DNA from 4 places in the Bradyrhizobium sp. LA6.1 genome. Region 4 is predicted to be linked to each of the others. Evidence: riboswitches for the same ligand, from Rfam matches in the RefSeq annotation. Region 4 holds a riboswitch; each other region holds the start of a gene.

Region 1 (7,367 bases), on a different contig from region 4:
TGCCGAGGCATCCAGACCAAGATCGTCCTCAAGACCCGCCGCACGCGCTTCGTCGCGGATCGCAGAAATCAGGCGCTGACGGCGCGCGGGATCGAGCCCATCGGCGGTCGAATATTCGTCCAGCAGCCGTTCGAGCCGGCGCAGGCCGTCCGGCACCGCGGATTGTTCCAGTGGCGGCGGCAGATGGCCGATAGTGACGGCACCCAAGCGCCGCTTGGCCTGCGCGGCCTCGCCGGGATCGTTGACGATGAAGGGATAGATGACCGGCAGATCGCCGATCAGCGCTTCGGGCCAGCACGCGGACGACAGCGCCACGGATTTTCCGGGCAGCCATTCCAGCGTGCCATGCGCGCCCATGTGCACAACGGCATCGATGGCCTGCCCGCGGAGCCAGAGATAGAACGCGACATAGGCATGGCGCGGCGTGCGGGCGAGATCGTGATAGTCGGCATCGCGCGTGGTCGCATCGCCGCGCTCGGGCTGAACCGCGATGATCGATTGGCCACTTGCGATGGCCGCGAACTGAAATGCACCGTCGCGACAGCTCGGGTCATCCTCCGGCGCGCCCCAGGCCTGCGCGAGATCATCCTGCAAGGCTTGCGGCAAGCGCGAGAGCGCCGCGCGGTAGTCGGCCACGCTCCAGGTCAAGTTCTGATTGAGCAGCGTCTCGCCGAGCGCCTGGACCGGCGCAACATCGAAGCCGGCCTCGGTCAGGTCAGACAGCAATGCCTCGACCGACGCCAGCGCATCGAGACCAACCGCATGCGCGATCTGATGCGGACGGCCCGGGTAGTTCGAGAGCACGAGCGCCACCCGCTTCTCGGCGACTGGCGTCTCCGCGAGGCGCCGCCAGGCCACAACGCGCGCGGCGACGGCCTTGACGCGCTCCTCATCGGGCCGGTGGGCCAGATGCGAAAATTGCAGATCGGGATCACGCTCCGCGGCCGATTTGAAGCTCACCACGCCCGCGAACAGGCGGCCGTCGACCTCCGGCAGCACCACATGCATCGCGAGATCGCCGGGCGACAGGCCGCGCAGCGACTCCGCCCAGTCTTCGCGCCGTGCCGATGAGAGCGCGACCTGGAAGACGGGACACGATGCGGCATCGAACGGTGTCGTGCCGTCGTCGCCCATCGCCGAGAACGCCGTCGCGTTGACGATCGCGGCCGGAGGATTCGTCGCAAAATACGTCCGCAGCCAATCCGCAACGCCCGGAGCCTTCAGCGAGGTGACGAACACGCCGTACGCGTCAAAGCCGCGCTCGAGCAGCGCCGCGATCAGAGCGTCGACCGGCCCGGTATCCGCGGCGGTGAGATAGGAACGATAGAAGGTCACGAGCGCGAGCGGCTTTCCCTCGCCTGCCGTCGGCGCAGCAATGACGCCACGCGCGGGATCGTAAAAGCCCATCTCAGGCAGGTTCATCTCGCCGACGACCGGGCCCGCGTAAAGGCCCGAGGCCAGCGCGAGCTGCGCGATCGCGGCCTGGGCTGCAACGGGACCGCCGGTGTCGCAGAGCACCTTGAGCCGGCGCAGCGTCGAAACCGGCAGGGTCGAGTAGGCATCGAGCCGCATGTCGTCGCGGCCGTCGGCCGGCAGCACGGCAAGCACGATGTCGCGGTCCTTCGCCAGCTGCTGCAGGGCCGCGAGCCCGTACGGCCAATAGGACTCACCGCCGATCAGGCGCACCAGGATGCCGCGTGCCTGCGACAGCGTACGCTCGATATAGGTGTCGACCGACAACGGATGACGCAGCTCCGCGAGATTGGCGAGCCGCAGCGACGGCAGGCTGTTACGGCCGCGCCGCCAGCCGGCCGCGAACGCGGCAAGGTCGGAATCCGAGTACGAGAGCACCACGAGATCGGCCGGGTCCTGGCCGATGTCCCTTGGCGTCGCGGTCTCCTCGAGACCGCGGCTCTCGCGGAAGACGACGTGCATCAGATACCAGATCCTGAAAGCCCAAGTCCGACCTTGATCGCGGCCTCGTCGATATCGCCGTGCTCGCCGATCACGACGAGCTTCGACTGCCTGAGAGCTACGCCCCAGGGCTTGTCGAACTGGTGGCGCACGCGCTCGCCGACCGCTTGCAGCAACAGGCGCATCGGCTTGCCCGCGACCGCGATATAGCCCTTGACGCGCAGCACGTTCTGCTCGCGCGAAAGACGCTGCACCGACGCGACCAGTGCGTCGATGTCGCTGATTTCAGGAAGATCGATCACGACGGAGGCGAAATCGTCGTGCTCGTGATCCTCCTCGCCGTCGTGATGCGAGGGGCGCGCGGCGAGATCGTTCTCTGCGGCAGCGCCAAGGCCGAGGATGACACGCGCATCGATCGCGCCATCGGTGACGGAGAGCATCGGCACGCGGCGCGGCATCTCGGCGGTGATGGCGGCTTTGGCCGCTTCGATCCCTGCAGCGCCCGCAAGATCGGCCTTGGTCAGCAGCACGATATCGGCGCAGGCGATCTGGTCCTCGAACACTTCCGACAGCGGCGTCTCGTGATCGAGATTTCCATCCGCCGCGCGCTGCGCTTCCACGGCAGCCGGGTCCGGCGCAAAACGGCCGGCGGCGACAGCCTCGGCATCGGCCAGCGCAATCACGCCATCGACCGTGATGCGCGAACGGATCTCAGGCCAGTCGAACGCCTTCAGCAGTGGCTTCGGCAACGCAAGCCCCGAGGTCTCGATCAGGATGTGATCGGGCCTCACCGGCCGCGCCAAGAGCTTTTCCATGGTCGGGATGAAATCGTCCGCAACGGTGCAGCAAATGCAGCCATTGGCGAGCTCGACGATGTTCTCTTCCGGACAATTGGCATCGGCGCAGGATTTCAGGATCTCGCCATCGACGCCCTCGCTGCCGAACTCGTTGACGAGCACTGCGAGCTTCTTGCCGCCAGGGTTTGCGAGCAGATGCTGGATCAGCGTCGTCTTGCCTGAGCCGAGAAAACCGGTGACCACCGTGACAGGGACTTTTGCGAGCGAGTTCATTCGGCGGCCTCCGGCAACACGGCAATGGGGGGAATGCGGGCAAGCGATTGCTTGCGGAAGATTTCGGGACGGCTGCGCCAGGGCACGAGGCCGTCGGGCGCGGCGGCATAGGCCGCAGCACCCGCGACCACGTCGCTCGCATGGGCCTCTGACAGACGACCATAGACATAGGACCAGCGGCCGGGCGCGCTGAGCGCAACCGAGCAGCCCTGGCTGCATGCCGACAGGCATTCAACGGGAACCACATTGACGCCCTCGGGCACGCCGGCGTCGAGGATCGCACCATGCAGGCGCTTGCCGGGCGTCGTCTCACCCTCGTCGAGCGTCTGGCCGGCACGGCAGGTAATACAGACGTGAAGTGTGACGGTCATCGCCTCTTCCAGGATAAACAGCGGGAGGCGAAGAGGCACACGGACCATTCCCCCGAAGGTCCGTTTCCCCGTCGCGGAACACCCCGTCCGCCGGTCCAAAACTCGTCCGCGCTGGCAGGTCTCCCGGCTTGCGGAGCAGGGCTTTTGGCCCTTCGATCCCCGCCTTCCCGATCCCCTGGGGGATCAGTGGCTTCGGGCATCTCTCCGGTCACGGTCGCGGGGGCGGCTGCAGTTTGGAGCCGAATCTTGTCGATTCGGACCCTATCGCATTCCCTCTTCGCCTGTCATAGGACAGGAACCAACGCCGGGCCACCATTTGCCCCCGGCCGCCTCTTGTCAAGCCGAAGGACCCTGTCAGATGACGCCTGAACCGGATACCCAAACGGCCGAGGAAACCGACGCCCGCCACGCCGCGAAAATGGCGAAAATCAAGGTCGCCCGCGACAAGATCATGGCGACCAAGAGCGGCGAGAAGGGCCTCATCATCGTCCACACCGGCGCCGGCAAGGGCAAGTCCTCCTCCGCCTTCGGCATGATCGTCCGCTGTGTCGCCCATGGCTTCCCCTGCGCGGTCGTGCAGTTCATCAAGGGCGCCTGGGACACCGGCGAACGGCGCCTGCTCACCGGCCATTTCGGCGAGCTTTGCCAGTTCCATGCGATGGGCGAAGGTTTCACCTGGGAGACGCAGGACCGCGCCCGCGACATCGCCGCAGCACAGGCCGGCTGGGCGAAGGCCAAGGAGCTGATCTCAGATTCCAATCTGCGCATGGTCGTGCTCGACGAGATCAACATCGCGCTGCGCTATGACTATCTCGACATCGCCGAGGTCGTCGAATTCCTGAAAACGCACAAGCCACCGATGACGCATGTCGTGCTCACCGGGCGCAACGCCAAGGACGAGTTGATCGAGATCGCCGATCTCGTCACCGAGATGACGCTGGTCAAGCACCCCTTCCGCTCCGGCATCAAGGCGCAAGCCGGCGTCGAGTTCTGAGCACGGCCCCAGGTTCTGAAAACACCATGGCGCGCGCATTGATGATCCAGGGTGCCGGCTCGGACGTGGGCAAGTCGCTCATCGTCGCCGGCCTCGCCCGCGCCTTCACGCGGCGCGGCCTGCGCGTGCTGCCCTTCAAGCCGCAGAACATGTCGAACAACGCGGCCGTCACTGTCGACGGCGGCGAGATCGGTCGCGCCCAGGCGCTTCAGGCGCTGGCCGCCGGCGTCGAGCCGCACACCGACATGAACCCGGTGCTGCTGAAGCCCGAGACCGATGTCGGCGCACAAATCATCGTCCAGGGAAAGCGGATCGCGACCGCGCGGGCGCGTGAATATGCAGCGATGAAGCCGTCGCTGATGGGCGCGGTGCTGGAGAGTTTTGAGCGGCTGAAGGCGCGCGCCGATCTGGTGCTGGTCGAAGGCGCCGGCAGCCCGGCCGAGGTCAACCTGCGCAAGGCCGACATCGCCAATATGGGCTTTGCACGCAAGGCCTACGTGCCGGTCGTGCTGGTCGGCGACATCGACCGCGGCGGCGTCATCGCCCAGCTCGTCGGCATCAAGACGGTGATCGACCCCGACGATGCCGCGATGATCCAGGGTTTCGTCATCAACAAGTTCCGCGGCGATCCCTCGCTGTTCGACGACGGCTATAGACTGATCGAGCAGAAGACCGCGTGGCGCGGCCTTGGCGTGCTGCCCTGGTTCGCGCGCGCCGGCGAGCTGCCGGCCGAGGATGCGCTGGGCCTGAGCGATGCGCGCAAGCCGGGCCAATGCAAGATCGCCTGCCTCGCGCTATCCCGGATCGCCAATTTCGATGATCTCGATCCGCTCAAGCTCGAGCCTGGCGTCGATCTCGTGATGGTGCGGCCGGGCGAAGTTATCCCCGGTGACGTCCGCCTCGTCATCATCCCCGGCTCGAAGTCCACCCGCGGCGATCTCGCCTTCCTGCGCGCGCAGGGCTGGGACATCGATCTCCTGGCGCATCATCGCCGCGGCGGCCATGTGCTTGGCCTCTGCGGCGGCTATCAGATGCTCGGGCGCAGCGTCGCAGACCCCGATGGCATCGAAGGTCCTGCCGGCGACACGCCGGGTCTTGGACTTCTCGACGTCGCCACAATGATGAGCCCGCAGAAGACGCTGACGCGCGTCGCGGCCGTGCATGCCGCCACGGACCAGCCGATCGACGCCTACGAAATCCACATCGGCCGCACCGACGGACCGGATCGCGCGCGCCCGTTTGCAAGACTGGATGGGGAGCCGGAGGGTGCGATCTCCAGCGATGGCCGCGTGCAAGGCAGCTATCTGCACGGCCTGTTCACGTCGGATGATTTCCGCAAGGCGTATCTCGCAAAGCTCGACATTCCGGCAGGCGACGAGCCTTATCACAGCAGGGTCGAGAGCGCGCTCGACGCCCTCGCCGATCACATCGAACAGCATCTCGACGTCGGCGGCCTGCTCGCGCTAGCGCGCTAGCGCCTCGGCAAGGCGCGTCCATTCGGCTTCGCTGCCGGGAAGCCCGAGGCGCAGCCATGCCGGCTCTTTCGCGAATACGCGCGACCAGATTTGGCTACGCGCCAGTTTCTCCTGCGCAGCAAGCGCATCAGGCGTCTCGTAGAGACGAAACAGCGGCGCACCACCGACGAGCCGCCAGCCTTGCGACTGCACGATGTCGTCGAGGCGGGCACAGTCGCGTGCGAGCCGCGCGGACGTGGCCTCGGCCCAGGCGTCGTCGCGCAAGGCGCGGCAGCCGATCGCGATCGCAGCTCCCGACACCGGCCATGGCCCCGACATCGCCGCGAGCTTGGCGATGTCGGCCGCATGGCCGAGCGCAAACCCAAGCCGCAGGCCGGCAAGACCATAGAACTTGCCGAAGGAGCGCAGGACCAGCAGTCCAGGCCGATCCGCCCCGGCTGCGAGCGACAGCTGCGGGGCAGCATCGGCAAAACTCTCGTCAATGACGAGACGGCCGACGCGCGGCAGCAACGCCAGCAAATCCTTTGGCGCAAAACGCCGGCCATCGGGATTGTTGGGATTGACGACGACGGCGAGATCCGCGCCCGCCAGCGCGTCGAGCTCGCCGACCTCCTGGACATCCCAACCCGCAATCGACAAGACCCCGGCATATTCATTGTAGGTCGGCGCGAGGATGCGCGCGCGGCCGGCTGGCGCGAGTTGCGGAAGCAATTGAATGGCGGCCTGCGCACCGCCCATCGCGACGAGCGGCGCGCTTGTGCCGTAGGCGTGCTGCGCCGCCTGATGCAGGCTCTCGATCTCGGCGCGCGACGGCAGCGCGTTCCATGCGCGCGCGCTCACCTCGCCCACGGGATAAGGCAGCCGGTTGATCCCGGTCGACAGATCGATCCAGTCTTCCGCGCGCCCGCCAAAACGCTGCTGGGCCAGATCGAGATTTCCACCGTGCTCGCGCATGCCCCGTTCTTTCACGCGAAGGCCAGGATCGCAAGGATGCCGGCGAGCAGCAGCATGGCGCGGCGGTAGATCGTCAATCCCCGGCTGATGTCCGCGGCGAGCGGATCGCGCGCGCCTTCGTTGAGCCAGGGCTCGTTGGTAATGCTGCCGTGATAGATGCGGGGGCCGCTGAGCCGCACACCAAGCGCCCCGGCCATGGCCGCCTCCGGCCAGCCGGCGTTGGGCGAGCGGTGACGGCGCGCATCGCGCGTCATGCAGGACAGCGCTTCCGATCGCCGCGACGCCAACAGGACGAACAGAAAGCCGGTCAGGCGCGCCGGAATGAAGTTGGCGACATCGTCGATGCGCGCGGCGGCCCAGCCAAAAGTTTCGTGGCGTTCGCTGCGATGACCGATCATGGAGTCCAGCGTGTTGATCGCCTTGTAGCCCAAAATGCCGGGCAGTCCGAACAGCGCGCCCCAGAACACCGGCGCCACGATGCCGTCGGAGGCGTTCTCGGCGAGGCTCTCGATCGCCGCGCGCGCGATGCCGGCTTCGTCGAGGGTCGCGGGATCGCGTCCGACGATGCGCGACACCGCTTCGCGCGCAG
Region 2 (7,367 bases), on a different contig from region 4:
GCAAGAACGCCCTGCTCACAACAGCAGGAACGCGCCATGAAGATCCACCACCTCAACACCGGCACGATGTGCCCCATGGGCCGCCGTCTTGTGAACGGCACTGGCGGCCTGTTCCAGCGCGCCCGCCTGGTCTGCCATTGCCTGCTGGTCGAGACGAAGGACGGACTCGCTCTGGTCGACACCGGCATCGGTCTCGGCGATATCGCAACGCCCGATCGGCTGGGGGGCCGATGGCTGCGCCAGACCGCGCCGAGGCTGGATCCGGCGGAGACGGCGGTCGAGCAGGTGAAGGCGCTCGGCTACTCGCCCAGCGATGTGCGCCACGTGCTGCTGACGCATCTCGACCGCGACCACGCCGGCGGCGTACCGGACTTTCCCCATGCCGCGATCCACGTCCATCGCGCCGAATACGACATGGCGGTGGTACGCAAGCCCGCGCCGCCCGAAGGGCGCTATGTCACGGGGCAGTGGAGCCATGGGCCGCGCTGGACATTCTATGGTGAGGCCGGCGAGGACTGGTTCGGCTTCAAGGGCGTGCGCGCGCTCGGCGACAAGGAAGCCGACATCCTGATGATCCCGCTCGCTGGCCACACGCTCGGCCATTGCGGCATCGCGGTGCGATCAGGTGACAAATGGCTGCTGCATGCCGGCGACAGCTATTTCCACCACGCCCAGCTCGACCCGTCGCCGCGCGTGCCGTTGATGCTGGGTTATTTCCAGCGCCGCGGCGACATGGATCGCAAGATGCGGATCGCCAACCAGGCGCGGCTGCGCGCGCTGAAGCTCAACCACGGCGACCGCGTGAGCATCGTCAACAGCCACGATCCCGTCGCCTATGAAAGCTGCCGCTGCGCTGCGCATTAGGGTGTCGAAGCCGGGCCGCCGGTTATACGCCCGAACGCACTGCCTGAGTCCGGAGCAAGCGGTGCTTCACCGTTCGGGCGATTGCCGCTGGCGCGTCGTCGGGAATCGCGAAGCAGGAGCTCGCGTTGATTTCGCACAGGACGTAGGTGTCGGTGCCCGCGGCGTCGCGGGGCCCGTACAGGAAGTCGGCGTCCCAGATCACCGGCAGCGACGGCTCGTCGATGCCGAGCGTGTCCATCAGCTGCGGCGTCCATTCGTCCTCCATCGATCTTCGGAGCGCCTGGAATTGCGAAGCATCGGGTCCGTGCATGATCCGTGGGCCCGGCTGCGCCTCGGGTGCGTCGGGGCCTTCCGGCGGCGGCGGGATCAGGGCCTTGATCAATTGATGCCCGAAGCCCGCGACCTTGGCGCCGCTCATGTAGCAGCGGATCATGCCGTCGGGCAGGCGGGGTTGGAACGCCTGGTCGATGATGCAGCCGCCCCATCCGAAATACGGTTCGCAGCGGGCGAGGAGGGCATCGAGCGGTACGTCCTCGGGTAGACTGCCGCGTTGGGCATGCAGTACGCGAACCATGGCGTCTGCGTTGGGCAGGGCCTCCACCTTCCACACCCCTTGGCCACCATTGCCGCGATTTTGCTTGAGCACGCGCGGACCGTTCGCCTGAAGGCGCGCGGGAAATTCGGCGCGGAAGCTTGCGGCGGTGTCATAGCGATGCGTGTCGGCTCCCCAGCCGAGATGACGCGTCCGGTAGAGCACGTCCTTGACGCCCATCTTCAGGATCACGTCGGGATGTGCGCTCACCCATGGCCCTTGGGCCGCAACGTCGCGAAGCAGCGGGTCGAGGGCCTCGCGCGTCTTGCCCTGATGGACCGGATCGACCCAGACGAGCACGCCATCGACGGCGAGCAGTTGATCGCGCACGGCGTCGGCGAAAATCTCGTCGTAGATCACCGGTCGGGCTTCGATGCCGACCGCGGCGAGTGCTTCGAAAACGCGGACGAAGCGGCTGTTTTGTGCCGTCGTGTCCCGGCGCGCGGCAGCATCGCCGCGGGAGAGGATGGCAACGGTATGGCGGACAGGAGGGTGGCGTTCGGTATCCATGCGCAAGCTCCACGAATGGCGTGCTGCGCAGAGCTTGGACCGAGGTCTCACGGGGAGTCTGCTTCGTCCCCACACCGATCAATGTACGTGAAATCGTCCGGTCGTTGCAAGATGGCGATTGTGCGGTTCCGTCCAGACGGCCAACCCCTCGCGCTCGCTACTCCGGTGGCGGCGGATAGCGGTCGAATGTCGGCAGTTCGTGCGCGCGCTCCATCCATCGAAGGCGCTCTGCGACCTGGATGTGCATCGTCGCCGGTACGGCATCGGGATCGTCGTAGGTCGCGCTCTGGACGTCGATGACCCCGGGCAACATGTCGGCATTGACATAAAACAGGCCGGTTCCGCAGTCGCCGCAAAAGTGCCGCCGGGCATGTTCCGAGGAGTGATACACCTTGGGCTCGCCCTTGGTCACCTTGACGGCATCGTCCGCGTACATCGTCCAGCCGACGACGGGAGCGCCCGCGTGAAGCCTGCAATCGCGGCAGTGACACAGCGCGTGCACGATCGCTTCGCCCTCGACCTGATAGCGGATCGCGCCGCAGTGACAACCGCCGGTGATGGTGCTCATGCGTTCCTCCCGATGGAAGCGAGGTTTCGTTGATCGATAGCTCTCGAGACCTGCGGCTTCAACGGCGCAATCGATTTGCGATTGCGTCCTACTGTCGCGTGACAACTCCTGCCACGGCGCGGGCAAGGTGATCCGCGACTACCATTTGAACGAAGCCGCGACCTCGTAGCTGCGTGGCGCGCCCAGGATGATCTGGTCGGTGTAACCGGGATCGCCCCAGGCCGCGTAGAGCTTGTTGGTCAGGTTCCTCACGCGAAAGCTGATCCGGGTCTGGTCGACGCCCGGGAAATAGGCTTTGGGGATGTCGACGAATGCGAACGCGTCGAAGATCGTGTAGGCGTCCATCGTGACCAGATTGTCCTGGAAGTTGAAGCGGTCGCCGACGTGACGGACGAGGCCGCCGATCTCGACCGGCAGCTTCGTGTCGAAGCGATAGGAGGCGCCGGCGTTGGCGATGAAGTTGGGAACGTTGGGCGGCGTCTTGCCCGAATAGGACTGGAAGTCGCCATTGCCGTCGACATAGGTGAAGTCGATGAAGCGCGACTGCACGAAGGCGACGTTGCCCCACAGCTTGAGGCCTGCGACCGGATTGACCGCGGCGGCAATCTCGACGCCCTTGGAGGCCATCTTGCCGGCGACGTTGAAGAGGATGCCGCTTTCGGGGACGTAGACGTTCTTGCGCTCGATGTCGAAGGCCGAGAACGTGGCCTCCGCGCGCTTGTCGGCCGACAGCAGCTTCACGCCGGTCTCGTAGGTCCGCGACGTCGTCAGCAGCAGCGGCGTCGTGGGCCTGAGGATGAAGATGTTCGCCACCGTCGGGTCGGCTGCTGTCGCGTACTGGCTGTAAAGCATCACGCCGGGCGCGATGTCCCAGGTGTAGCCGATGCGTCCGGTGACCGGATTGAACGTCTTCGAGAAAGGATAGTTGGCTTTCAGGAGGCCATTCTCGTCGAAGCGGGTCCGCGACAGCTCGATATTTTCAAAACGGATGCCGCCGATCAGCGCGAAGGTCGAGGTCAGCTTGAGCCGGTCCTCGAACGACAGCGAGGCGGTGTCGAGATGGGTATAGATCTTCTCGTCGGCGCGCGGGCCATAGAACCCCCGATCCGGGTTGAGGAGGTCGACGTAGTCATTGAAGAACAGCGTGTCCTGCGAGACGTTGAACTGATTGCTGCTCGCCGCCACGGTGGCGACGAAGCGATTGTCCATTCCGCCGACGTTGGAATTGACGGTGAGGTCGGTGATGTTGCCGTAGAGCCGCTGCGCGTGATCGAGCGCCAAGCGCTCGCGGTAGATGCTCTGCGCGCCTGCGAAATTGCCTACGGTCTGGTCGAACGACGAGATCTCGTTGTTGAACCAGTGCCGGTGGGCGTCATAGCCGTAGACCTGGCTCTTCAGCGAGATGTTGTTGGTGATGTCCCATTGAAAGCCGCTGCGCAGCCAGAGCTCGTTGGCGCCGCTGTGATTGTCGAGCACGTTGTAGTTCGTGGTCAGCGTGCGCGCGTCGATGGTGACCGGGACCGGCGTGCCGCCGCCGAGGTAATAGTTGCTCCAGAGGCCGGAGACGACGCCATACGTCGGCACGATGCCCGGCGCGTTCGCCGGCACCAGCGGCGTCCCCCAGTAGAAGCGGTCGTTGTCCTGCCTGTATTCGGTCGCGCCCCAGATCCTCAGGTTCTCGTTGACGCGATAGTTCAGCTGGCCCGAGACGTTGCTGAGCTTCGAATAGGTGTCGTCGATAAAGCCCTTGTTGTTGAAATGGCTGATGTCGAAGCGGTAGTCGAGGCCGTTGATCAGCGTGCTGCCGCCCGATCCGTAACCGGCGCGATAGCCGTTGAAGGAATCGTAGGAGGTGAAGGCGTCGTTGACGATTGGTCCGGTGTGCGGCGCCTTGTTCACGTAGTTGATGGCGCCGCCGGTCGCACCGAGGCCCGCCACCAGCGAGTCCGGTCCCTTGATGATCTCGACCTGCTGGAGGCCAGCCACGTCCATGGGACGGCCGGTCATGGTCGACGGCCCGATCGGGATGCCGTTGTAGAGCGTGGAGATCTGGTCGCCGGAAAAACCACGCATCGAGAAGATGGCGGGCGCGCCGGGCGCATCGCCGCCGGTGACGCCGACTGCAGCCTTGGCGACGTCGGTCGTGGTCCGGATGCCCAGGTCCTGCATCGTCCGCTGACTGATGACCTCGACGGTCGCCGGCATCTCGCGCGCCGTGATGCCGAGCCGGGAGCCGACGTCGGTGACGGCTGCCGTGTTGAGCGGCGTCTGCACCGGGCCGCTCGGAGCTTGCGTGGCCGGAACGGCGACAGCAGGGGCGCCACGATTGCGTCCCGCGGCGCGCCGGGCCGCGCGCTGCTTCTGAGTGCCCGGGCTGACGGCAGGAGCCTGTCGCGGCGCAGGCGGCGACACGATCACCGGACCGACCTCCCGGGAGCGGTTGTCCTGCGCCGCGCTTTGCGCGAGCGCCGCGGACGACAAGGACACCGACGAGAGCAGAGTAATCAGGAAAGCACGCGATAACGCTGGCCTTGCGCCAGCACGGAAATGAAGATTTTGCACGACAACGCTCTGCGGCGACGCAAACAAACCGTCACCGCGGTTGCCTTAGTCATCCACCTTCGCCCCAGGCGGCGGATGCACCGGCTACTTGTCCGACATCAGGGCACCCCGCCCAATGCGTTCGCGCGTGACCATGGCTGGTAGCAGGTTTCCTGGCTCGCGGGTCATCGCCTTCGACCACCTTCCCAGAGGCCCAAGCGGGGCTCCAGTGGTTCGTTTGGTCGTCGGCTATCCGCCTACAGTTGCGGGGGCAGCCGCGGAATTGCCCACCGAGGTGGACGCACCGCATTCCCTTGAAGAGTCCTTGCGGACACTACCGATCACGAAACTGGCATCAGGGGATGAGCGCGTCAACATCCGCGCGGGCTGCTGGACGGGTCGGTGGGTCGATGGTGGCCTTGTGTTGCTGTTTTGCACGATAGTCCGAAGGACCGCGTCGAAACGTCCAACCCGGCCTCTGGACGAGCCTGGGTAACGAACGCTTGACCACGATCAATAACTGCTGGTGTCCGAATATGCTACTGAGGTCGAGTTCCGGCCCGACAAGGTAAGTCGATATTGATGCAGTTCGTCCGTACCATCCTGGCAGTCGCCATCGCCATATCCCTGGCGATGCTGCCGGTTGGCGCGTCCGCCGCGAACCTCGCAATGTCGTCGGATGGCATGCAGGCGGCCATGCACATGAGCGGCGACGCCGACATGTCGATGGACGATTGTTGTCCCGACATGAAGGGAACGGGCTCCCATAGCGGCGGCTACAAGTGCGGGATGGGCTTCTGCTGCGTTGGCGGGATCATCGCGCTCGGTGATGTCCGGCCCGTGGCGTTCGAACGTCTCGCCGTCATGGCCAGCACGATGGCTATCCCCCCGGATCAGGTCGTTTCCTTCCGCGGCGGCAGTCCTCCTTTCCGACCTCCTCGAATCTGATCTCGCAAAGCCCGAGACGCGAGCGGCAGGCCTGCTCGCGACGACGACTGACGTGCGCGCTTCACGCGCCACGGCGAAAGATCAATTCATGAGGACAGGACAATGCTTTCCAAGATCAGCACCGCGGCTCTCGCCGCCACCCTTTCGCTTGCCGCTTCCGCCGCGATGGCGGGCGCGGGCGACTACGCCTTCGAGCCCGTCACTCCGCAGATGAAGAAGGGCGAAGATGTCACGCTCGCCGTTCGCCTGACGAACCGGCAGACCGGCAAGCCGATACCGGACGCGGTCATCTTCAAGACCCGCCTCGACATGGCTCCGGACGGGATGGCCGAGATGGAGTCGGCGGTCGCGCCGCTGCCGTCCAGGGAGCCTGGTGTGTACGCGTTCAAGACGGACCTGCCGATGGCTGGCCGTTACCAGATGACGCTGTCTGTGAAGGTGCAGGGCGAACCGGAGACCGTCACCGGCAAGGTGATCGTCACGGCGGTCAAGTGAGCGTTCGGGCGCTGCCCGGCGGCGCCCGACATTCCCCTTTTTCCTTCACACGGACGCGCGCTCCCGGGCGCGCGGATACACGACATGAAAACGCTGCGTCTCCTGACGGCACTTGCGCTGGGCGGCGGCCTGGTCCTGGCCGGCTACTACTGGCATTCGAACGGTGCGGGCTGGCTCGCTGAGGCCGACATATCATCGGCTGCGGCTGCCGCGGAGCGAACGCCGCTCTACTACCGCGATCCAAGCGGTGCGCCGCTCTGGTCTGCGGGTCCGAAGAAGGACGACCGCGGGCGGGACTATCTGCCGGTCTACGACGACGATGGAGCGGCCGTCGCGCCGGCGCCGCCGAAGGCGCAGGCGGCTTCGCCGCGAAAGACCCTCTACTACCGCAATCCCATGGGGCTGCCCGATACGTCGACCGTCCCAAAGAAGGATCCGATGGGGATGGACTATGTCGCCGTTTACGAAGGCGACGACACCGACGACGGCACGGTGAAGCTGTCGCCCGGCAAGATCCAGCGCGCGGGCGTGAAGTCCGAGCCCGTCGCGCGGCGCTCGATCCGGGTCTCGGTGAAGGCGCCCGGCACGATCCAGCTCGATGAACGTCGCGTGTCGGTGATCGCGATGCGCGCCGAAAGCTTCGTACAGAAGGTCGCCGACGTGACCACCGGCACGCGCGTGAAGGCCGGCCAGCCGCTGATGGAGATCTACAGTTCGGCGGTGGCGTCCGCAGCCGCGGAATATCTCGCGACGATCACCTCCAAGACGGTCGGCGGTGTCGAGATGTACGGCCGCGGCTCGCGACAGCGGCTGGTCAATCTCGACGTTCCCGAGTCCGTCATTGCGGAG
Region 3 (7,367 bases), on a different contig from region 4:
GATCCGCGCCGCGCTCTGCATTGCGCTGGATCTGACGCCACAAGCGGCCCTGCGCTTCGTGATCGATCCGTTGTCACTGACCCGGATCGACCGGCTCGCCAGCGGCTGGCGCGTCGTCGCGGTCAATCAGCGCGCGGCTTGAGCCCGATCAGGCCGGGCGATCCGGAACGTTAGCCTGCGCGAAGGTCGCCATGCCGTTGTGAAGGCTGCATGCGAGCCGCACCAGCGGCAGCGCGATGGCCGCACCCGATCCTTCGCCGAGCCTGAGATCGAGGCTGATCAACGGCTGGACGTTCAGCGCACGCAGCACCAGCCGATGTCCCTGCTCCGCCGATTGATGCGACGGCAGCAGGAATGGCTGGCACGACGGGTTCAGCCGCACCGCCGCCAGCGCTGCCACCGATACGATGAAGCCATCGATCAACACGGGAATGCGGGCTTGTGCAGCCGCAATGATGGCGCCGCAAATCGCCGCGATTTCGAGGCCGCCGACGGCGCACAGGATTTTTTCCGGCGAAGCACCTGCAACGCCATGCCGCGCGATCGCAGCGTCGATCACGCGCGCCTTGTGCGCGCGGCCGGCCGCGTCGACGCCGGTACCGCTGCCCGCGATCTCCTCGGCACTGATGCCGAGCAGGCTCGCCGCAATCGCGGCCGACGTCGTGGTATTGCCGATGCCCATCTCGCCGAAGATCAGGAGATCGGGCCTGCCGGCGTCTGCGCGCGCGACTGCGCGCTGACCGGCCTCGAAGGCGAATGCCAGCTCCGTCGGGGTGAGCGCGGCTTCCACGCTGAAGTCGCGCGTGCCCTGGCGCGGCTTGTCGGCGACGACGCCCGCGATCGCCTCCTGCGCCAACGTGCCGGCGTCGACGACCTCAAGGTTTGAGCCAAGCTCACGCGCCAGCACCGAGATCGCAGCACCGCCCGAGGCAAAATTCGCCATCATCGCGATGGTCACTCCTTGCGGATAGGCCGACACGCCCTGCGCGACGATGCCGTGATCGCCGGCGAAGACGATGATCGGCACTCGCGCGGCGCGCGGCTGCTCGGTCGCCTGCAGGCCCGCAAGCTCGACCGCAAGCTGCTCCAGCCGGCCGAGCGCGCCGGCCGGTTTTGTGAGTTGCGCCTGACGCGCGAGCGCCGCCTCGCGGTGGGCGGCGGAGACCTCAGGACATTTTCGATAGACCCATTCAGGGAGCATGCTGCCTCGCTTACGGCCTGCGCTTGAGAATGTAGCTGTCCATGATCCAGCCATGCCGCTCGCGCGCATCCTGTCGCGCGGCGACGATGTGCGGGCCGATCTCGGCCAGAACGCCCGACATGACGATCTGATCGGGCATGCCGAGATAAGCGCCCCACCAGATGTGCAGCCCCGCTGGATCGAGCGACTGGAACGCCGTGCCGCCGTCGAGCATCACCACCACGGTGTCGACGCCCTGCGGCCAGCCGCCTTCGCGCAAGCGGCGCCCCGTCGTGACCAGGAAGGGCTCGCCGATGTCGTTGAGCGGCAGCGCATGCGCCGCGCACAGTGCCTGGATCGAAGTGATGCCGGGCACGACCTCAATATCAGGCAACGGATCGAGCCGCCGCGCGATGCGCAGCGAGGAATCGTAGAGCGAGGGATCGCCCCAGATCAGCAGCGCGACCTTGCCTTCACCTTCGAGATGGCTGGCGATCGTCTGCGACCAGGCCGCGGCCACGGCATCGTGCCAATCGTCGACGCCCTTGTGATAATCCGCTTCGCCGGCATCGCGCACGGGAAGATCGAACTCGGCAATGCGCGTCGTTTGATTGGTGAGCACATCCGCGCAGATCGTCCGCCTGAGATCTGCGAGATCGGACTTCGCCGTCCCCTTGCGCGGGATCAGGATGAGATCGGCCGCGTTGATGGCTTGAACGGCGGCGCGCGTAAGCTGCCCGGGATCGCCGCAACCGATGCCTATCAGGGAGAGTGTCAGCATCGCGCGTGCAGGGGCGGCCATGACGGCCGCCCCTTTGTCTCTTAAGCCGCGTTGTGCAGGCGCGGCGTGACGAGACCGGGCGCGGTGACGCCACGCAGCGATTTTGCCAGTGCCAGCACGGCGAGATCGGCCAGCGGCTCGATCACGATGACGAGCGCGTAGGAGGCCGCGAAGGTCGCGATGTTGACGAGGTTGGTCGCACCGAAGCCCGAGCCATAGAGCGCCCAGAACGCAACCCAGGCGATGACGCCGGCCTGATACGTGGTCGATAGCGCCAGCGCCTGGCGATACCTGAGATCGACATAGGCGGTGTTGCGGGCAATGATCCGCGCGGCGATCGCCTGGATCCCGAACAGCGGCACCAGCAGCGTGGTGACGTTCATGCCGAATTGCGGCAGATCGGGCGGCTCGAAGAAGATGCCCTGGAACAACAGTCCGAACGCAAGGCCGAAGGCCGCGGGCGCCGCCCCAAACAGCAGGAACAGGGTCGAGCCGAGGATGAAGTGCACCTCGGAGACGCCGACCGGGAAGTGCGGCAGGATCTCGAAGAAGACGAACACGAGGCCCGTGGTGGCGAGCGTCCGCGCCGCGAACGACGTGATGCCCTGCTCGCGCACGGTCTCGACCGCGAGCTTCAGCGCAACGCCGCCGACGGCGATGCCGGTTGCGTAACTCAACACGAGCTTGGCGCCCGATACGACTCCGGGTTCGATATGCATGGTTCAGTTCCTTCCTGCCGTCACACCCGACGGCCTTGGCCACAAAACATGCACGGCCGGTCTCCTGGCTCGCGGTTCACTGGGGTTCTCCGGCCTTCCCGAGCCTTGCGGCCCAGTGGCTGATCGGAGCCCCTCACCGCTTACAGTCGCGGGGGCGGCTGGGGTTTTGGGCGGCGTAACTGTCCGCCCACCCCCATTCCCGATTATGCTCCGGCGGTTTGCGCCGCCTCGAGCACCATGCATCTCCTGTGTGCCCCTTTCGCCAGCCGGGCGTCAAGGGGCGAAGGGCGGCCGGGACGGTCATGACGGATAATCGCCCGCCAGCGCGCCGAACAGGATCACGGCGGCCGTCGAGGCCGCGCCGCCCCGCGCAAGCTGCTCGGCCAGCTCGGCAATGGTGGTGCGGACCAGCCGCTCGTCGGGACGCCCGAGGGATTCGGCGAACAGGGCCGGAGTGCTCGGGGCGAGGCCGTGCTCGATCAATTTTGCGACAAGCGCCGGAAAGGTGCGCCGGCCCATATAGACCACGGTGGTCGCTTCGGGATCCGCCAGCGCCGCCCAGTTCAAATTCTGCGGCAGCTCGCCGGTGACATCGGCCCCGGTCACGAACTGCACCCGGCGCGAGGTGTGGCGCCGGGTCAGGGGAATGCCGGCTTGCGCGGCAGCGACACAGGCCGAGGTGATTCCGGGAATGATCTCGTAGCCGATGCCGGCTTCGCGCAGCGCCTCCAGCTCCTCCTCGAGCCGGCCAAAGATACCGGCATCGCCCGATTTCAGCCGCACCACACGGACGCCGGCCGCGGCATAGTCGACCAGCAGGCGGTTGACGTGGTGCTGCTTGGTCGAGGGCCGCCCTGCACGCTTCCCCACCGCGACGAGATTGGCGCCGGGCCGGGCCAGATCGAGGATCGCGCCGGAGGCGAGGTCGTCATAGAGCACGACGTCGGCATCGCGCAGCCGCGTGGCGCCTTTGAGCGTGAGGAGCTCGGGGTCTCCGGGGCCGGCCGAGATGAAAGTGACAAAACCGCTCACCGATCCTCCGCGATCAGGTGGAAGAACGTGCCGGTGGCTTGTCCCCGGCGCGAGCCGGTCTCAGCAATGACCGCGCCTGTTGCATCGTGCACGACCGCCAGCGGCGTATCCGGCTGCGCGACAATCGTCGAATAGTGGAACTCGTGGCCGCGCAGGCGGGCGCCGACCTGATGGCCCGGCATCGGCGCGGCGAGCGCAGCGAGACGATAGCCGAGATGCATGCGGCGCTTGGCAAAGCTCGTCTCCAGTCCGAGCAGGCCCGTCATCTCGTGACGGATGCCGTCGGCATCGGTCAGTGCGGTTCCCAGCACCATATAGCCTCCGCATTCGCCGTGCACCGGCCGTGTGTCAGCGAAGGTGCGCAAGCCGCTGCGAAAGCGGGCATTGGCCGCGATCTTCCCCGCGTGCAGCTCGGGATAGCCGCCGGGCAGCCAGCAGACATCGGCGCTGGCATCGGGCGCTTCATCGGCAAGCGGCGAGAATGTCGAGATCTCGGCGCCGGCCGCGCGCCAGGCCTCCAGCATGTGCGGATAGATGAAGGAGAACGCGGCATCGCGGGCCAACGCAATGCGCTGTCCGGGCGGCGTCACATTGATGCCGCTTGCCGCCGGTTGCGGCGACCAGCTTGCTGCCGATCGCAGCACCGCATCGAGATCGACATGCTCGGCGACGAAGCGCGCGGCTTCGTCGATCAGCTTGCCGATCTCGGCTTGCTCCTCGGCCTGCACCAGGCCGAGATGCCGTTTCGGCAGGCTGATCTCGGCATGACGCGGCAGCGCGCCGAACACGGCGATGCCGGCGTCGTTCAGTGCACGCCGCACGAGGTCTTCATGGCGCGGGCTGGCGACGCGGTTGAGCACGACGCCCGCAAGGCGCACGCCAGGGCGATAATCGCGGAGACCTGCGGCGATGGCGGCTGCCGTCTGCGCCTGACCCGACGGATCGATCACCAGAACCACCGGCCAGCCCAGCATCTCCGCGATGTCGGCGGTGGCGCCCGTGCCCGAGACGCCGCGCGCGGCAACGCCGTCGAACAAGCCCATCGAGCCTTCGGCGAGAACAACGTCCGCGTCCGTGCCGCGGCTGACGAGATGGCTGATTGTGGTGCGATCCATCGCCCAGCTATCGACGTTGACGGAAGCGCGCCCCGTCGCAGCGGCGTGGAAGGCGGGATCGATATAGTCGGGCCCGCTCTTGAAGCACTGCACGTTCAATCCGCGATTGCGCCAGGCGCGCGCCAGCGCCAGCGTCAGCGTGGTTTTGCCGACGCCGGAGGCCGGCGCGGAGATGACGAGCCCTGCCGGCATCACGATGCCTCCGGAAAGCGCGGTTCGGCACCGACCGGCCGATAGCGGCGGTCGTAGTCGACGGCATAGAGGCGGCTCTCGTCAAAATCCGCCGCTCCAAGCGTCTTGCCAACCAAAATGAGTGCGGTGCGCTCCATCTCGGTGCCGACGGCGGCATCGAGCGTCGCCAGCGTGGCGCGGACGATGCGCTGGTCCGGCCAGCTCGCGCGCCAGACGATCGCGACGGGGCAATCCGCGCCGTAATGCGGCGTCAGCTCGGCGACGACATTGTCGAGCAGATGGATCGACAGATGGATCGCGAGCACCGCACCGGTGGCGGCAAACGCTGCGAGCTTTTCGCCCTCAGGCATTGCGCTGGCGCGGCCCGGCGTGCGCGTCAGCACGACTGACTGGGCAAGACCGGGCAGCGTCAGCTCAGCCTCCAGTGCAGCTGCTGCAGCCGAAAACGACGGAACACCCGGCGTGACCGTGTAGGGAATACCGAGCGCGCGCAGACGGCGAAGCTGCTCGCCCATCGCCGACCAGATCGCGAGATCGCCGGAATGCAAGCGGGCGACATCCTTGCCGTCGGCATGCGCGGCGGCGATCTCCGCAATGATCTCGTCGAGCGACAGCGGCGCAGTGTTGACGATGCGCGCCCCGGGCGGGCAATGCGCCAGCACGCCCTCGGGCACCAGCGAGCCCGCATAGAGGCAGACCGGACAGGCCGCAATCAGGTCGCGTCCACGCAACGTCAGCAAATCCGGAGCGCCCGGTCCTGCACCAATGAAGTGCACCGTCATGCGCCGTCTCCTTCCGCGATCGCGGCGGTCGCGGTGCGATCCCGCGAGACCGCCCGCGTCGCAATCAATCGCGCGCGGGGGCCAGCCGCAACGAGCGCCGCGGCTTCAGCGACCGAGCCCGTGCCGAACTTTTCGGCGACGAGTTTTGACTGCGTCGGCGTATGGATGTTGGCCAACGCTTCAGCCGAGACCGCCTTGATCGGCACACCGCATTCGCGCGCGAGCTGCTTTAGCGCTTCCGCGTCGGCCTTGTCGCTAACAGTCGCGACCGCCGCAAGGCCTTCGAAACCACCGGCAGCCAGCAGCGCCTCGCGCAACGAAGCCAACGTCACATCCTTCTTGAATCCGAGTCCGGCGACTTTCATCGAACCGCACTCCACTGCACCACGGGTCGCGACGCTTCCCAGGACCTGTAGCGGCCGAGCGGGCCAGCATGTGCGATCTCGACCCGCATCAGCTCGCCGCCGTGACGCTGGTGCAGCTCGCCGAGCAGCGCTTCCGTTTCCAGCGTTACCGCATGCGCGACGAGCCGCGCACCCGGCACAAGCCGTGGCCAGATGGCATCGAACATCGCGATATCGAGACCGCCACCGATGAAGACGGCATCCGGCGCTTCCAACGCAGCAAAGGCTTTCGGCGCGCTCCCCGTGATGACGGTGATCCGATGCGCCAATCCGAACGCTGCAGCATTGCTGCGGATATTCGCGGCGCGATCGTCGCGCGCCTCGATGGCGGTCGCCGTCCCGCCGCACAGCGCCCATTCCACAGAGATCGAGCCAGAACCCGCGCCGATATCCCACAGCCGCTCGCCGGGTCGCGGCGCCAGCGCCGAGAGCGCGAGCGCGCGCACCGGCCGCTTGGTGATCTGGCCGTCGTGAATGAAGAGATCGTCGGACAGGCCGGAGCTGCTGGGAATGCCTTGCCCGCCCCTCGCCTCGACCGCTACTGCGACCAGGTTTTCGCCCAGATCGCCCGCAAAGCTGTCGGCACGATGCTCAGCGATGCTTTCGCGCGGCCCGCCGAGCGCGGCGAGAGTCCAGAACGCCGAGGCGCCCCACCCGCGCTCGCTCAGCCATTTGGCGAGCTCACCGGCTGCCTTGCCGTCGCGCACGAGGCAAATGATGCGCGCACCTCGCACGAGATGCGGTACGAGACGCTCGAACGGCGCGGCATGAAGCCCGAGACAGGCAATGGCTTCGAGGCGCCAGCCGAGCCGCGCGGCGGCGAGCGAGAAGGTCGATGGCGCCGAATGCGCGATCCACTCGTTGGCATCGAGCTTCTCGGCGAGACTTGCACCCGCGCCGTGCCAGAACGGATCGCCGGAGGCGAGCATCACCGTCGGCCGGCCGCGGCAGCTCAGCACGATGTCTGCGTCGAACGGCACCGGCCACGGGCGACCGCGCCCCCCCACATCAGCAAGCGCGAGATGACGCTCGCCACCAAAAACAGTTTCTGCCTTGGCGAGCGCCTTTCGGCTTGCTTCGGACAGCCCGGCAAGGCCATCTTCGCCGATACCGATGATGGTCAGCCAGGGATCAGCCATGAATCGCGCCCTCATTCTGGGCG
Region 4 (7,367 bases):
AGCGTAGGCACTGGTTCATTCGATGGTCCCCCTGCGAAACCACTACAAACCAAGGTCCGCGACGACATGCGGCTTGAGAATCAAAGACGACACCCAAAACGATGCCACGACATCGTTTCGCAGTCCTCACGCTCCTTCAACAATGCGGCAAAATACCGATGGGAACTCGGGAACTTCCGAAATGGCGGAAAGGTAATGCCTTCAACCTTTGTTAACGAATGGGGCTCGCGCGACGGTTGCGCGCGGTCAGGGGCGTCGCGAGGGCCAGATTGCGCGTGTTCCCGCCGCCAAAACCGGTGTATTGAGTTCCCAACCGGTCCTTTCAGCTCTTACCCCCACCGCTCATGCCACTTTTCAACCAGTCGATCAGGCGCAAGATCGTCGGGATCGCCCTCGGATTGATCGTCCTGATGCTGGTCACCGCGATTCTTTCGATGGTGATGTCGAGCCAGGTCGGTGTCCTGCTCGACGAGCTGACCGATCGCTACATTCCGGCCTACGGCCATCTGGCGCGCGCCAACATCCGCTCGCTGGAGCGCTCGGTGGCGCTGCGGCGGATGGTCATGATGAAGATGCAGGCCCCCTCGGAGGAGGAGGCCTATGCGGCGCGCCTGCGCGAATTCGAGGAGGCCGATCGGAAGATCGACGAGGAAGGCGAGGCCGCGCGCACGCACATCAACGCGATCATCGACGACAAGAGGACGCCTTCCGACAATGCCGGGCTGGCGCGGATCGAGACCCGCATCGAAACCGCTCTCACCGAGCTGCGTCACGACATGAATGAGGACCACGCAAAACTCCTCAAGCAGGTCGAAGGCAAGCAGATGACGGAGGCGCGCGGGACCCTGGAGCATCTCGACACCATACGCGACCAGTTCAACCAGAAGATCGACGCGATCCGCGCCGACATGCTGAAGCAGGTCTTCGCCAGTACGGCGACAGTGATCGGTCGCCAGCGCCAGGCGATGATCATTTCGGGCATCGTCACCATCCTCGCGGCGGTGGTCGGATTTGCTTTCGCGCTCCTCGTCTCCAGTGGCATCACGCGACCGGTGCGGCTGTTGCTCGCCGGCACCCGCGAGGTCGAGGCGGGCCGCTTCGACAAGACCATCACGGTCTCGACCCAGGACGAGATCGGCGAACTCGCCGCCGCCTTCAATCGCATGATCGAGCAGCTGCGGCACAACGAGCGGATCCGTGAGACCTTTGGCCGCTATATCGATCCCAAGGTGGCGCAGGGGCTGATCGACCGCCCGGAGGTCGCCATCGACGGCCAGCGCCGGGTGATGACCATCATGTTCTCCGACATGAGCGGCTTCACCTCGATGAGCGAGGGCATGACCCCGCGCGGACTCGTCAAGGTCATAAACCACTATTTCACGGTGATGTCCGCGCCGATCCGGAGCCATCGCGGCGTTATCGATAAATATATCGGCGATGCCATCATGGCCTATTGGGGCCCTCCCTTCATTGAGGAGGACGAGCCGGCGCTGTTCGCCTGCTACGCCGCCATCGACATGGCCGATGAGGTGCCGGCGTTGCAGAAGCAATTGCCTGACCTGCTTGGTATCCGCGCCATGCCAGGCCCTTGCGATCTGCGCATCGGGATTGCCACCGGCGAGGTCCTGACCGGCAGCATCGGCTCCGAGCTGATGATGAGCTTCACCGTGATGGGCGATGCCGTGAACCTCGCTTCGCGGCTCGAACTGGTCAACAAGATCTACGGCACGCGGATCCTGATCGCGCAGGCCACGGCGGACGCGATCGGCTCGAACCTCGAGCTGCGCGAGATCGATCGTCTGGCGGTGGCCGGCCAAAGCGCATCGCAGGCCATTTTCGAGGTGATGAGCAAGGCGCACGGGCTCAGCGTCCCGCAGGAGAGCCTGCGCGCGCGCTACGCCGAAGGCCTCGCCGCCTACCGCGCGCAGCGCTTCGACGAGGCTCGCGCCGCGTTCAATGCAGCGCTCGAAGCCGTGCCCGGCGACGGTCCCTCGCGCACGCTGCTCGGCCGCATCGCGCAGTTCGAGGCCAATCCGCCGGACGCAGCTTGGGATGGTGCCTGGCGGCTGGAGCAGAAATAGCCGTTCTTGCTGGGCTTGCACCGCCCTTGCTGGAAAAAACGTTTCTACTCGATAACGATGTTCGCCGTGACCTATTTCTCAGGCTTAGGTTTGACGTCCCTTGTGGCGTTTGATGGGGACACGCCGATGACAGAACTTCATGACAGGCTGGAACGGTTCGAGACGCTCACCGCCGAATGCGAGCTGATTGCCAAGCTCGCCACCGACAGCACCAAGCGCGAGTTCTATCTGAGACTCTCGGAGCAGTATCGTCAGCTGGCGGTGGATATGCGGAAGGCGATCGCGACCAAGGCCGCGGCCTGACGCCGCCTGCAATCCGTTCTTAATGTTTGGCGCGCATCCTTTGAGGATGCGAGCGTCGCGATCATGATTGCTCGCATTGGGAATGCCGAGGTCCGTTGCGGTGCAGCGCATCTCGCTGACGTCGCTTTGCCGCTCCTCACCAGGGCAATCCCATGCGCCTTCTCGCAGTCCTCATCTTCGCGCTCATGACGGCCGCCTGCAACCAGGAGCAGGACATCACCGGCTCGACCCCGGTCTGTGCGATGCGGAACTACAGCTCCTACAATCCCCGCGACATGAACCAGTGCGTTGCCGCCTGCAAGGCGTGCGACCACGGCAACACCGTCACCTGCACCACGTCATGCACCCTCAAGGGTGCCCACTGAGCGGCGGCGCTGGCTGGAGCTAGCGCTGAGGGTGCTCGGGCACCGGAACGATTCACATGGGTTAGTCATTGAAGCGGCAGGCAGGACGCGGAGTCCTATGGAATGGGTATGCTCGATCCCGGTCGGTTCCTGGTGTCGTGCTCGCATTGCGATGCATGGCCGATGGCGGCCAACGTCAAACGTTCGAGCTGGTCTTCGTCGCCGCACGAGGTCCGCTTCGTATGCCCGCGCTGTCGCCGCGAGGAGACCGCCATCATCTCGGCCTCCGGTGAGCTGACCCCGATCCGGCGCATCACGCTCCGCTGCGCGACGTCACCGCGGCCTGGGCTCAGGCCCAGCGGCCAAGAGGTCGGGCGTAGCCCGCCCGTCACAGGACCAAGAGATCGGGCGTAGTCGGTTCTGCGCAACGCCTTGCGCGGTCCGTTTTTGGAACCCGGCCTACGCCGACGCGTTTCCGCTCCGACATCAACGCATCGAGGCCCTGCGAATGATCAGCGAGCATTTCGACACCCGCACCCGGATCAACATGAAGCTGGCGCTGGATCGGGTCTGCCGCAATCGCCCGGTCGGCGAGGACCATTGCTTTCGCAGGTCCGTTGCCGAGAACATCATCCGCTGCGCGCTCACAGGCCGCACCGGCATCGGCCAGCTCGTCGATGCCGGCGAGCGGGCGATGATCAGGACGCGTTCGGAGCGGGAGCCGGCCTGATTGCGCCGGCTCAATCTCCGGTGCGGCGCTCTGACCGTGATGCAACCGGCCGATTGACTCTTCGCTTGCCCGCCCCGTAGATTGGCCGGTGACGGTTCTCCTCACGGAGATCAAAAGGGAACGTGGTGCGAGGTTTTCCCGATACCGGGATATTCTCAACGCCACGGCTGCCCCCGCAACTGTAAGCGGTGAATCTTTCGTCATATGCCACTGGGAATCTCGGTCCTGGGAAGGCGACGTAAGGTAACGACCCGCGAGCCAGGAGACCTGCCGTCAGCCGTGGTCACACGCGAAGATGTCGGTCGGGGAGTACAGACATTAGCTTCACCGGAGCAATCGAACGCTCCGCCGTGAAACCTCGTTCGCTGTGACGTGCCACTGACGTCATACCGAGGTTACAAGAGTGTCCCGTATTGTCTTTGCCGCCAGGCGCTTCCGCGCCGGCGTTGTCGCGTTCGTTTCCCTGTATTCGCTCGATCTGTCCATCGCCCGGGCCCAGCAGTCGGCATCGCCCGATCTGCTGCCGCCGGTCGAGGTCGCGCCGACCGAGCGTGCGGCCAAGCCGCGAGCCGCGCGGCCTGCGCCCGACCAGCCCGAGCAGCGGCGCGTCGCTCGGCTGCCGAAGCCCGAGCTGGTGCCGGCGTCGTCTCCGGTTGCCGGGGTATCCGCGGCCAACCTGTTTCCGACGGTCGTCGTCAGTCCGACGGGCGTTGTCACTCCGACCAATCTGGTTGCGAGCTCGGTGACGGTTCTGACCGCCAGAGACATAGAGCGCGATCAGCGCCGGACCGCATCCGATGCGCTGAGCGCGGTTCCTGGCCTGAACCTCGTGCAGACCGGCGGTCCGGGCGGACAGACGTCGATCTTCATGCGCGGAACGAATTCCAACCACACCAAGGTCCTGATCGACGGCATCGATGTCAGCGATCCCGGCAACCCGAACCGTTCGTTTGATTTCGGCCAGTTGCTCACCTCCGACATTCAGCAGATCGAAGTCCTGCGCGGTCCGCAGGGCGGTCTCTACGGCGCAGACGCGCTGGGTGGCGTGATCTCCATCGTGACGAAGAAGGGCGACGGTCCCGCCCGCGCCACCGGCTCGGTCGAGGGAGGCTCGTTCGGAACGTTCAATCAAACTGCAGGTCTGAGCGGCTCACAGGACCACTTCAACTATGCCTTCAACGTCGCGCATTTCCACGCGAACGACGTGCCGGTGACACCGGTCGAATTGCTGCCGCCGGGGCAGAAGGCGATCGGCAACTATTACGACAACATGACCTATTCGACGAAGCTTGGCGCCGAATTGAGCGAAAACCTCACGCTCAACGGCGTGGCGCGGTACACCGACGCCACCCTGCGCTTACCGGAGACACCTTCGATCCCGTCACATCCGCGAGCTTTCCCGCGGCCGCGCAAAGCACGCAGACGGTGCACCAGCTCTTCACGCGCGGGGAGGCGGTCTGGTCCGCTCTCGACGACCGGATGAAAAGCTATTTCGGCGTCAACTACACCAATCACTGGAACTACAACATCTCGCCCGGCGACGCGATGGCCACGATCACGACCGGCGACCGCGTCAAGTATGATTGGCACACCACGACCCAGCTCGCGCCCAACAACAATGTCATCATTGGCGCGGAGCATGAGACCGAAACACTGCAAACGGCGACGGTTTCGGCGCAAAACGTCAACAAGGCCGGATATATGGAGCTGCAGTCCCAGTTCCGGGATCGCATCTTCTTCACGGCCAATGTCCGGCAGGACGACAACGAGCGGTTTGGAGAGCATCCGACCTTTCGTCTGGCGTCTGCCGTGATCGTGCCGGTCACGGATACGAAGTTCAAGGGAAGCTACGGCACGGGGTTCAAGGCGCCGACGCTCAACCAGCTTTACGTCAGCTTTCCCGCGTTCTTCTTCTTTGCAAATCCCAACCTCAGGCCCGAGGAAAGCGTCGGATACGACGCCGGCTTCGAGCAACCCTTGTTTGGCGATCGTGTCCGCTTCGGGTCGACCTACTTCCGTAACAACATTACCGACCTGATCCAGAGCACGTTCGATCCCGTGACGTTCACGAGCACCAACACCAATATCGGCAAGGCGATCACGGAGGGCACGGAGAGCTTCGTCGCGGCTGCGATCACCGACCGGCTTCGCGTTCGTGCCGACTACACTTTTACCCGCGCAGTGGATGCAACGGCGGGACTGGAGCTGCTGAGGCGTCCGAAGGAGAAGTGGAGCGCAAATGTCATCTGGAATCCGATCGACCCGCTCACATTGTCCGCAACAGTGTTGCGCGTCGGGAGTTTCGTCGATGGCAACCGCGACTTCAGCATTCTGCGTCTGCTGGCTCCGGCCTACACTGTCGTCAACGTCGCAGCCGAATATCTGGTCACCGACCAGGTGAAGGTGTTCGGCCGGGTCGATAATCTCGCCAATGTGCACTATCAAAATCCGACCGGCTTTCTGCAGCCGGGACTGGGCGTCTATGGCGGCATTCGCCTGGCGAATTACGACGTCAGATAGTGAGAGAGAGAAGCCTCATGACGACGGCCGATCCGCTCATGGACCCGATCGCAAGCCAGCTTGCCGACGCTGAGGCCGGCTGGAGCGTCGGCACGTTCGGTGCCATTGCCGAGTTCACACGCGAGCCCGGTGAGGCCTTCGATATGGAGCAGTCTCGCAACGGGATCAGCGCCGTGACGCAGAAGGGTGGGATACGCGTTGTCTCCCACCCGGATCTGCGCCTGATCGCATCGGAATCGCCGACCACGGAGAGCTGGAGCCACCGCATCGCGCTGTGTCTTCCGCATGAAGCCAGCGCCATGAGTGGTCGTACCGTGTTGACCGAGCTCGGTCCGGATGTCGAGGCGCTCCTGACGAGGGATCGCAGCGGCATCCTGTTCGACCTTGGTCTCGGAACGTTGCAGATCGACGCCTGCATCCGCGTCAGCGATGCCGATGCCGTCGCCGCACTCAGGAGCCGCACGGGCCAATCCGTGTTCGCGCCCGAAAGCGATGCCATGCGGATCATTCTGGCCGCCAATCCGCACCGCGTCTTCATCAGCCGCATCGGGCGCGCCGAGGTATTCCAGCGGATCCCGCCGCCGGGTGGGCGAAGCCCTGACGGCCCGCACACCCACGTTCTGCCAAAGCTGCTCGCGCATCGCCGCACCCATGCCGCCACCGAGCCGCTACCTGAGGGGTGGATCCCCTGCGCGCATCTCTATCCTGCCCATCCGCTGCGCGATCAGCTCGGCCGCAAGCGCGCTTTCCGGCCGGATCATCACGCAGCCTTCCAGGCGCTGCTCGAACTCTATGGGCTGCCGGAGCTAACGGTGTGCAAGAGGGCCGTGGTCGAGGCGGTCGCGAAGGGGCGGGGACCTGAGATGGTGACGCTTCCGCCCGATCGCACGGCGCGCGCCACCGTTCGCGTGGCCTTGCGCCAATTGGCGGCCATGGAGCCGCACACGGCGGCACTCGCCGCCTGGCTTGCCGCCTACGACCGGCGCGATCCAGCCGAGACTGAAGATCCCATGGAGGCTCTTCACTGAGTCAGACGTGATGCCGCGTTTCAGCAAAAAATGTGCTACAAATCCCACAAGGAGATCGTTCCATGACTGTCACCATCCTGCCGCCCCACGCCGACCGTTTCCGCCTTCATCCGGTCGCGTCGCGCCTCGCGCCGATGTTCTGCTTCGCGCTGCTGACGGTGTCATGCGCGCTCGCGAGCTTCGCGCTTGCCTGCGCGACGCCGTTTGCGTCGTTGCCGCCGCGATGCTGCCGATGCGTCCGGCGCTGCTCGTCGTCACCGGCGCCTGGCTCGTGAACCAGACCATCGGCTTCGGCGTGCTGCATTATCCCATTGATGGCAGCACCATCGCATGGGGCTTTGTCATCGGTGCTGCCGCGTTG

What was found. A riboswitch is a leader RNA that binds a small molecule or an ion and turns the genes downstream of it on or off. The one in region 4 is predicted to bind cobalamin.
Region 1: it holds a riboswitch for cobalamin, as region 4 does, so the genes downstream of both, ABIB99_RS21120 (DUF1636 family protein) here and ABIB99_RS08140 (TonB-dependent receptor) in region 4, are expected to answer to the same signal.
Region 2: it holds a riboswitch for cobalamin, as region 4 does, so the genes downstream of both, ABIB99_RS02545 (TonB-dependent receptor) here and ABIB99_RS08140 (TonB-dependent receptor) in region 4, are expected to answer to the same signal.
Region 3: it holds a riboswitch for cobalamin, as region 4 does, so the genes downstream of both, ABIB99_RS21185 (energy-coupling factor ABC transporter permease) here and ABIB99_RS08140 (TonB-dependent receptor) in region 4, are expected to answer to the same signal.

The regions. Positions count from the first base shown of each region.
Region 1 covers NZ_JBEPQK010000008.1:32,450-39,816, reverse strand. Annotated here, with positions in the region: gene cobN (cobaltochelatase subunit CobN) at 1-1,935, opposite strand, end outside; gene cobW (cobalamin biosynthesis protein CobW) at 1,935-2,984, opposite strand; gene ABIB99_RS21120 (DUF1636 family protein) at 2,981-3,355, opposite strand; cobalamin riboswitch at 3,452-3,673, opposite strand; gene cobO (cob(I)yrinic acid a,c-diamide adenosyltransferase) at 3,714-4,349, shown strand; gene ABIB99_RS21110 (cobyric acid synthase) at 4,376-5,824, shown strand; gene cobD (threonine-phosphate decarboxylase CobD) at 5,813-6,778, opposite strand; gene cbiB (adenosylcobinamide-phosphate synthase CbiB) at 6,790-7,367, opposite strand, start outside.
Region 2 covers NZ_JBEPQK010000001.1:566,300-573,666, forward strand. Annotated here, with positions in the region: gene ABIB99_RS02530 (MBL fold metallo-hydrolase) at 37-864, shown strand; gene ABIB99_RS02535 (Cj0069 family protein) at 887-1,966, opposite strand; gene ABIB99_RS02540 (GFA family protein) at 2,124-2,534, opposite strand; gene ABIB99_RS02545 (TonB-dependent receptor) at 2,673-5,021, opposite strand; cobalamin riboswitch at 5,222-5,429, opposite strand; gene ABIB99_RS02550 (hypothetical protein) at 5,658-6,023, shown strand; gene ABIB99_RS02555 (FixH family protein) at 6,126-6,518, shown strand; gene ABIB99_RS02560 (efflux RND transporter periplasmic adaptor subunit) at 6,603-7,367, shown strand, end outside.
Region 3 covers NZ_JBEPQK010000008.1:45,082-52,448, reverse strand. Annotated here, with positions in the region: gene ABIB99_RS21200 (histidine phosphatase family protein) at 1-142, shown strand, start outside; gene cobT (nicotinate-nucleotide--dimethylbenzimidazole phosphoribosyltransferase) at 149-1,201, opposite strand; gene cobF (precorrin-6A synthase (deacetylating)) at 1,212-1,961, opposite strand; gene ABIB99_RS21185 (energy-coupling factor ABC transporter permease) at 2,003-2,680, opposite strand; cobalamin riboswitch at 2,718-2,935, opposite strand; gene cobA (uroporphyrinogen-III C-methyltransferase) at 2,981-3,712, opposite strand; gene ABIB99_RS21175 (cobyrinic acid a,c-diamide synthase CobB) at 3,709-5,019, opposite strand; gene cobM (precorrin-4 C(11)-methyltransferase) at 5,019-5,801, opposite strand; gene ABIB99_RS21165 (cobalamin biosynthesis protein) at 5,798-6,166, opposite strand; gene cbiE (precorrin-6y C5,15-methyltransferase (decarboxylating) subunit CbiE) at 6,163-7,344, opposite strand; gene ABIB99_RS21155 (cobalt-precorrin-6A reductase) at 7,343-7,367, shown strand, end outside.
Region 4 covers NZ_JBEPQK010000003.1:206,912-214,278, forward strand. Annotated here, with positions in the region: gene ABIB99_RS08115 (lytic transglycosylase domain-containing protein) at 1-19, opposite strand, end outside; gene ABIB99_RS08120 (adenylate/guanylate cyclase domain-containing protein) at 345-2,081, shown strand; gene ABIB99_RS08125 (hypothetical protein) at 2,208-2,384, shown strand; gene ABIB99_RS08130 (hypothetical protein) at 2,537-2,749, shown strand; gene ABIB99_RS08135 (hypothetical protein) at 3,237-3,458, shown strand; cobalamin riboswitch at 3,534-3,747, shown strand; gene ABIB99_RS08140 (TonB-dependent receptor) at 3,862-4,941, shown strand; gene ABIB99_RS08145 (TonB-dependent receptor plug domain-containing protein) at 4,938-5,978, shown strand; gene ABIB99_RS08150 (DUF6925 family protein) at 5,996-7,006, shown strand; partial or broken gene ABIB99_RS08155 (hypothetical protein) at 7,069-7,367, shown strand, end outside.